One region of the Paenibacillus sp. KACC 21273 genome, then DNA from elsewhere that is predicted to be linked to it. Evidence: predicted binding sites of a transcription regulator. Region 1 holds the regulator's gene; the other holds the start of a gene.
The links. Region 1 encodes CtsR, which represses protease genes until heat stress. Its sites were predicted from a motif close to ATGGTCAATAAAGGTCAAACA; they were not measured.
Positions count from the first base shown of each region.

Region 1 (4,212 bases):
CTTCTGATAGACCTAATGTAATCTGGTTAGAAATTTGAAAAATATTTCCGATCGCTTCACTACCTTCTCCATATAACCCGCGTACAGCGAGCCCTACTTGAGATACAGCAGATAATACACGACCTACCTGATTCATAATAGCTAATGCAGGTAAATGTAGCATAACAGACACTCTAAGCCCTGTACCTACATTTGTTGGACAACTGGTAAGATAACCTCTGCGATCATCAAAAGCAAAGTCCACTACATCTTCAAAAGCATCATCGATCTGAGTAGCACGTTCCCATGCTTCTTGCAATTGAAAGCCTGGATACAAACACTGAATACGCAAATGATCTTCTTCATTGACCATAATACTAACGGATTCATCATCTGTTAGCAGAACAGCTCCACTTTTGGAGTCATTCAACAAATTCGGACTGATCAAATGTTTTTCCATCAAGACTTGTCGATCTACATCTTCTAATTCATCCAAAAGCAATGGCTCAAACGGTCCGAGAGCTTGAAGTGCTTCATTACTAAGCACTTCTGTTAGCTGGTTCCGTGTCTCTTGCGCCTGCTCCATATTTGCCAGAATCGGGAAAGGGTGATGTATCAGATTACGGGCTATACGCACCCTACTACTGATAACAACATCCGAATATTCTCCGCCCTTTTGCATCCAATCGCTCAAAGGTTTTTCTGTAAAACGGAGATTCGGCATAAGTTATTCCTCCTTATGACTCCTGTGAAATTTGTTTTTCTAGCTCGCGTATTTCATCTCTTAAATGTGCGGCTTCTTCAAATTCCTCATCAGCAATACGCTGTTTCAACTCTTGCTTCAAGTCAGTCATTTGACGTTTGATTTTTACTTTGATCCCGCCTCGTTTAGGAAGCTTACCAGCATGAGCAGTACTGCCATGCACTCTTTTAAAAAGAGGATCTAATTGATTATCAAACGTTTTGTAACAAGAGCTACACCCAAATCGTCCTAATTTACGAAATTGAGTATATGTCATACCACATTCTTCACAATGGACATCTTCACTGCATTGACCGGCGAGTTGCCCTTTACTGCTTGAATCAAAATCCATCAACCCTGACAGTAGACTGTGAATTGAAAAGCCTCCTGAAGTTCCTGGAATCAATTCACCTTTTTCACGGGCACAAGTTTCACAGATATGAAACTCATTTTTTTCACCATTTACAATCTTTGTAAAATGAAGAGTTGCCGGTCTTACCTGACATTCTTGACAAATCATCATGTATTGCCCCTTTCTCCCGAATGATTAGGGACGAAGTAATGCAATCAACATCGCCTTCATCATTCTTGCACGGATCTCATCCCTGTAGGGAAGCTTGATCGAAATAACATCTCTACATACTGCTGCACGCATCAGTTCCGCTTCACGATTAGAAATCACTCTAGCTTCTAGCAACTGGTATAGTAAACCTTCAGCAGCTGTCTGACTCATATGCTGTCCAATACTTTCATGAATATGAGTATGAAGGATAGCTTGAGCAGGCAATTCAAGACGCCGTATACGAATATAGCCACCGCCACCACGTTTACTTTCAACCAGATATCCTTTTTCCAATGTAAAACGTGTACTAATTACATAATTGATCTGCGAAGGTACACAAGAGAATTGATCAGCTAAATCGTTACGCTGTATTTCTACTGCTCCTTCTCCACTATCTTGCAGCATTCGTTTTAGATATTGTTCGATAATGTCGGAGATATTACGCATTGTATATTCCTCCATCATGTTTTAAAACATTTACTTATTCTAAATTTGACCCATTTATCATAAGTTCAAAATAGCAGATAAATATCACTTAACCATAAACCTAATCGTAAGAAACCAAAGAAGACAGCATTTGATGATACAACAATAGATTCATGAATAATCTGATCATTATAATCAAAAGTTCATAAATCTTATTTACCATCAAATCTTCAGGCATATTCACGTCATCTAATAACTGTATTCATCATTACTTTGACTATGCGCTGACTTTGACTTTCTTTGACTTTAAATTAATTATAACATATTTTCAGAATTTGCCAAGGGGTTACAGCAAAATATAATACAGAAAATCATATTTTTTAGAATTTAGTTTTTCGCAATTGAATTAAATATTAATAATCTGATGATATATCGTTTTTATAATATATAGTTCTTGCTATCGTTTACTATTCTTAATATCATTCTTGTAGTATTTAAGTTTCATAAAGACTGGCCCCTAATAATATTTCCCTAATATCTAATTTTGATAAAAACTAGACCTTGACACTTTTTTCAACTATACGATACAATACAACAAATTCAATATTACGAAATGGCCATCGAAAGGAATCCAACCTGGAGGCGTTTTCGCCAAGAGATAGCATAAGCGAATAGTCACTGCTTGCTATTTCCTAAGTTAAACGGTTTTCGCCCGTTATCGCGAAACCTAAGAGGATCAGATACACTATCTGTATTTGATCAAGTTGGGTGGCACCGCGAGCAAAAAGCTCCTCGTCCCAAGTGATGAGGAGCTTTTTTGTGCATTTTACCTTTATATTAGGAAAAAAGGAGCGGTTATTTTATGTTAGATATCCAGTATATTAAAAATCATGCTACAGCATTACAAGAGGTCGCAGATCAAAAGAAAATAAGTATATCTATTGCAGAACTTCTTGAAAAAGCTCAGCTTAAAAATCAGTACTTGCAACAAATCGAACAACTCCGTCAACAACGAAACCAATTAACACAGACAATCAGTAGCCATATGCAAAATAAATCGGTATTGCCTACCGACACTGTCCACCAGCTTAAAGATCAAGTGAAACAAATCAATCTACAACTTCAGCAATTGGAACAAACCAGTCAATCTGTTCAACAACAGTATGCTCGATTGATGGAATTAGTCCCTAACTATGTTTCTCCAGATACTCCGATCGGTCAATCAGACGCAGATAATATCGTTATTCGTACATGGGGAACACCACAACAGTTTGCATTTCCTTTTAAAGATCATATCGAACTAGGCGAAATCCATCAGATGATAGATATTACAAGAGGAGTCAAAACAGCAGGAAGCCGCAATTACTATTTAACAGGGGCAGGTGCTCTATTACACAGAGCGGTTCAACAACTTGCTTTAGATACACTACTAGCCAAAGGATATACTCCTATGGAAGTACCTACATTGGTGAGAGGCTCTGCATTAAGTAATACAGCTTTTTTCCCTTTGGGCATTGATCAGACATTTAAAATAGAGAACGAAGATAAATGGTTAACAGGAACTTCTGAAGTCGCTCTTGTATCTTATTATCAAGATGAGATCATTGATCTGTCTCAAGGTGCTATTCGTTTAGCAGCAGTTTCTCAGAATTTCCGTAGTGAAGTAGGATCAACCGGTAAAGATGTACGAGGACTTTATAGAGTTCATCAATTCGCTAAAGTCGAACAAGTTATCTTTTGTGAAGCTAATGCCGAGATATCTGAGCAAATTCATCAAGAGATTACAGCAAATGCAGAAGAATTACTTCAATTGCTAGAACTTCCTTATCAAGTAGTAGCCGTATGTACAGGCGATATGTCTCAAAAAACCTACAAACAATATGATATTGAGACATGGATGCCGAGCAGACAAAGTTATGGTGAGACTCACTCTTCTTCTAATATCCATGACTTTCAAGCTAGACGAGCTAATATACGTTATAGAGATCACGAGGGACAGCTTCAGTATTGTCACACTCTTAATAATACAGCTGTAGCTTCACCGCGTATACTGATCCCTTTGCTAGAAAATCATCAACGTGAAGATGGAAGCATCTATATCCCTATGGCACTTCGCCCTTATTTAAATCATAAAGAGCAATTATAAATATGTATATCTTGCAATAACTTTATAATTATCTTTTAAAAACGATCTTCATATTTATTTAATTATAATGATTTAATTAGGTGAACTAGCGGAATCAACAGACCTACATCTATAAAAGAAATCCTATATGTATAAAACAGAATCATACAAAATAGCATATAAATAAAAAGAACACCTCTTTTGCTCAAAAGAAGTGTTCTTTTTTATGTATTTCGACTAATTTAGTTATTTTAATAATTGTCTTAAAACTCTGCCGAACAAGTATCTACTTATTATGAAAGATAATTAGAACAAAAAAAGAGCGACTCCTACAATCAGGAATCACTCTTTTGGGTCTTGCTCGTTGCTTGGCAACGT
Region 1 covers NZ_CP117876.1:801,029-805,240, reverse strand. The annotation lists gene PQ460_RS03560 (protein arginine kinase) at 1-703, opposite strand, end outside; gene PQ460_RS03555 (protein-arginine kinase activator protein McsA) at 717-1,241, opposite strand; gene PQ460_RS03550 (CtsR family transcriptional regulator) at 1,269-1,730, opposite strand; gene serS (serine--tRNA ligase) at 2,572-3,855, shown strand; rRNA gene rrf (5S ribosomal RNA) at 4,201-4,212, opposite strand, start outside.

Region 2 (4,212 bases), 960 kb from region 1:
ATAAAAGGCATGTCAAGACAACATTATAGAGTAAATCTTGTGTGCCGACTGCTAGACGTTCGAAAATGAAGCAAAAGGACTAGTCTAGTTCTTTCACAATTTCTCTAGCAGCGGCTTCGTCAATGACCAGAATATCTTCCTGACCGAATTTGAGTACAGCATGAATCGATTTGGCTTTGCTACGACCTCCAGCAATACCGATAACCACTTCCGCTTTGGAAATATCATCGAGCTGAAGTCCCATCGTTAACATCTGGTGCACCGTCTCACCCTGTTCATTAAAATAATGACCGAATGATTCAGCAACAGCTCCAGCGGCATGAATTTCTTCCGCTGCCTCGGGTTCAAGTCTACGGCGACGCACCATCTCCATCGCATCTCCAATTCCATGCATGATGATACGTGCTTTACGAATCAGACCGACAATTTCGCGGATATTCTGATCCTGATAAAGCAATTCATAAGCATCTTCACGCAATAAATCTGGAATATGCAACAATCGATATTGTGCGCCTACACGCTTTGCCATAGTGGAAGCAATCGAATTCGCCTGAAATTCCATACTCTCTCCAAGTCCGCCTCTTGCCGGTACGAACCAGGCATTCTTGAGAGGTGCTGGTATGGATGGACTGAGTTGCTCAGCGACTTCAGCTAATGTAAAGCCTCCTGTAACAGCAACGACATCGTCCTCACGGATGACACTGAGCAGCGCTTTGGCTCCTGCTCGTCCAAGCTCTTGCTTAGCCATAATAGATATGTCACTATCACCAGGAACGACAATTACTTGTCTCAACTTATAGAAAGTGCGAATACGTTCTTCCAGATTCGATAATCCAAGCAGTTCCTGAATAATAGGTTCAAGCTCATCAAGCAATTGCTTGCCTGCTTCACTAACCTTCATTCCCGTACTTTCAATCTCAAGTAACCCTTGCGATTTGAGAAGATCGGTCTCTGCACGTAAGACGCGTTCAGTCATATTAAGCGATGTGGCGAGTGATCTTCTTCCAACCAGCCCTACCATCATAACCTGATGCAGAATCGTATATCTTTTTTTGAGTACTTCGGTGAGATCGGGCAGAAGCTGCTTTTGTATTTCTAATATTTTCCGCATGCATTCCACTCCTGCAACTTATCTCGCTCAGTGTTCATTATATCCGCGATTCTTAATGGACTCAAAATGTCCCGGCATAACTTTTTAAGTCCCACGTCTATCTTAACCAATTTTTCATGCAGAAGCAAGTTTTTAACACAACTATTCTGTGAGAGGTTGATGTTATCGTTTTTATCCGTGATTTCCTCCCAAGCTAACTTGCTTTTTATAGGTAGATATCCTATAATCAATCGTACTGCTGTTTTGATGTGCGCCCGTGGTCCAATGGATATGACGTAGGCCTCCGAAGCCTGAGATCCAAGTTCGATTCTTGGCGGGCGCGCCATTTATATTTTTTATTTCATTATCTTTTTTACATAAGAATCGGTATGATCGAATGCCTTTTGATATGTTCTATCATATCTAAGAACTATTTGCGCAACATTAAGTGATTGACTTATAAATGCAGAACACCCTTTAACCAGCCTATGCTGGTTATTTTTATACCCAAATTTTGGTTGCCCTCTTCTTCATTAACCGATTTTACTGATGTTCCTACACTTTTGGTCAGGATAGTTTGACTTTCTTTGACTTTTGATTCGAATTATCCTATAATGTGGTAAGAACAATGAGTATCTTCTAATACAATATTTGATCTATAATTAATCTATTATGATGTACAACTTTGAAGGAGGGTTTCTAGTGAGTTATATTCCAATGGTCGTTGAACAAAGCAGTCGTGGAGAACGTGCCTATGACATTTACTCTCGTCTGTTAAAAGACCGCATTATTTTTCTAGGTTCTGAAGTTAATGATGTTGTAGCTAACGCGATTATTGCACAAATGCTGTTTCTGGAAGCCGAAGACCCGGAGAAAGACATCCACCTATATGTTAACAGTCCAGGCGGTTCGATCACTGCGGGAATGGCTATTTACGATACAATGCAATTTATCAAAGCTGATGTATCTACCATCTGTGTAGGTATGGCTGCAAGTATGGGTGCATTCTTGCTTAACGCTGGTGCTAAAGGTAAACGTTTTGCTTTGCCTAACAGCGAAATCATGATTCACCAACCACTTGGTGGCGCACAAGGACAAGCAACAGATATCGAAATCCGTGCTCGTCGTATTCTTAAAATGCGCGACAAATTGAACAAAATTCTAGCTGATCGCACAGGTCAACCGTTGGAACGTATCGAAAAAGATACAGACCGCGATTACTTTATGACTGCTGCTGAAGCACAAGAATATGGCATAGTTGATAAAGTGATTGAAAATACACCTCCACAAGGGGTATAATTTTACTCCAGCATGCTGGAACAACACGCGAAAAAGCCTCCGGGATATAAACCGGAGGCTTTTTTGTATTCTTTTTTATAATAGTAAGTCTAATAACTGCTACATTTACTTCATAATATTGCAATTACTCTATCATCCGATCACTTATATTATCAAAATTAAGCTTTGTACGCATCCAGTGGATTTACACCTGTAGGTAACAATTTTTTGAAAGTAAATGAGAACTCTGGTGTACCTGCTGCATATGGTGCAATTTCGTATTGTTGGAAATAGATTGTTAGTCCACTATCTGTTAAATAATATCCTTGATTAGCAGCAATTCCTTTAAAACTATCTGCAAAGTAAAGATCTTCTTTTTTGATTTCAGCATTAATGACTTTGTCGATGTCTTTACGATAATTGCTATTGGATTTGAGTAGATCACTCAATTGAATTTGCTTACCGTCTTTCAACGAGAATGTCATCCCAGTTAGCGTAGCCCCGCCGTGTGCACCACCGAGAAATTCATAGTCGTTTACTAACACACTTAATACACCGTTACGATTATAAGTTACTTTATAACCACTATCTATTTCATATGTCATAGCTGAATCTTTAGGAGGAGCCCCTAATTCTTTAGCTTGTTTTTGTGTTTGTTCCAAATAAGTTTGCGCATGAGCTTTGAAAGCTTTATTAATAGCTACTTCAGCTTCTGAATTGTCCAAACCAGATATGACTGGATATTTAATATTAATCTCTGTATAGCTGTTCGTTTTGGTCGGTTTTAGAGTAGCTGTTGTTAGTTCAATATTATTCATGCCTTCTTTTGTTATATTTACAGTACGTGTAGCACCATTCCATACCGCACGATATCCGAATTGATCTGTAACTGCTTTGATAGCTACATAAGAAGTACCATTGACTATTTTAGCATCATAACTATCTCCAACCGTACTACCATTTAAGGTAACAAATACACCGTCATTTACATCTACTCCTAGAGCAAATGATGCTTTATTTTTGTCTTTGGTCACGGTAACTGTTTTCTCTTTAGCATTGTACGTTACTGTAGCCCCGATTGCTTTGGCTGTGTCTTTTAAAGGAAGTAGCGAACTACCATTTGGACTCACAATCCCTGTTGTAGCGATCGCTTTTCCTTCTACTTGTACATGAATAGCTGATTTAGCAGTAGACGATGTTGCAGCCGCCGCTTGTACTGTATAAGAAGTTCCTGGTAGAACAGCTACCGTTCCTACAGTAGCCATCGTTGTTGCTAACAGAAACGCAGAGATTTTTTTCAAATATGCTTTAGATGTATTGTTTTGATTCGTGTTCATTCCTTATCTCTCCTTTAACATTATGTATCATGTTATATTTGGTTTAACCTTCTTTATTATATCCTTAACATTTATCAAGAGATTTACAAATCACTCAATATCAATTTACAACATAGTCACGATTGCACTACTAAAAATGATGAAACTGTAAAACATTTTTAGGTTTTTCTGCTGAATATCAAAAAAACGTTTATCTTGCTCATGTAGATATTGAACAAGATAAACGTTTCTAATTTGAGGACTGCTCTGCTTTAGTAAACTTCTACTATACTGAAACGATACGTGGATTTGCACGTATAATTAGTTACAATTCTGATTATTTTGCTCTAATCAGATTCATTCACGCTTCAATCTGTTAATTCATAGCATACTGCACGTTAAGTGTAGCATTCAATTCAATCGTACCTGGCTCAATATTTGTACCGGCAGCATCAGGAGTATCCAACGCTTTAGCACTTTGTTTTTCCATATATACAACAGGTGGTGCACTTACACCTGGATCACTTA
Region 2 covers NZ_CP117876.1:5,191,182-5,195,393, forward strand. The annotation lists gene PQ460_RS22745 (sugar-binding transcriptional regulator) at 80-1,111, opposite strand; tRNA gene PQ460_RS22750 (tRNA-Arg) at 1,362-1,436, shown strand; gene clpP (ATP-dependent Clp endopeptidase proteolytic subunit ClpP) at 1,793-2,389, shown strand; gene PQ460_RS22760 (PdaC/SigV domain-containing protein) at 2,548-3,705, opposite strand; gene PQ460_RS22765 (SIMPL domain-containing protein) at 4,061-4,212, opposite strand, start outside.
Region 2: clpP (ATP-dependent Clp endopeptidase proteolytic subunit ClpP) is a predicted target of CtsR. The motif match lies at 1,665-1,685, and genes of this name have one in related genera.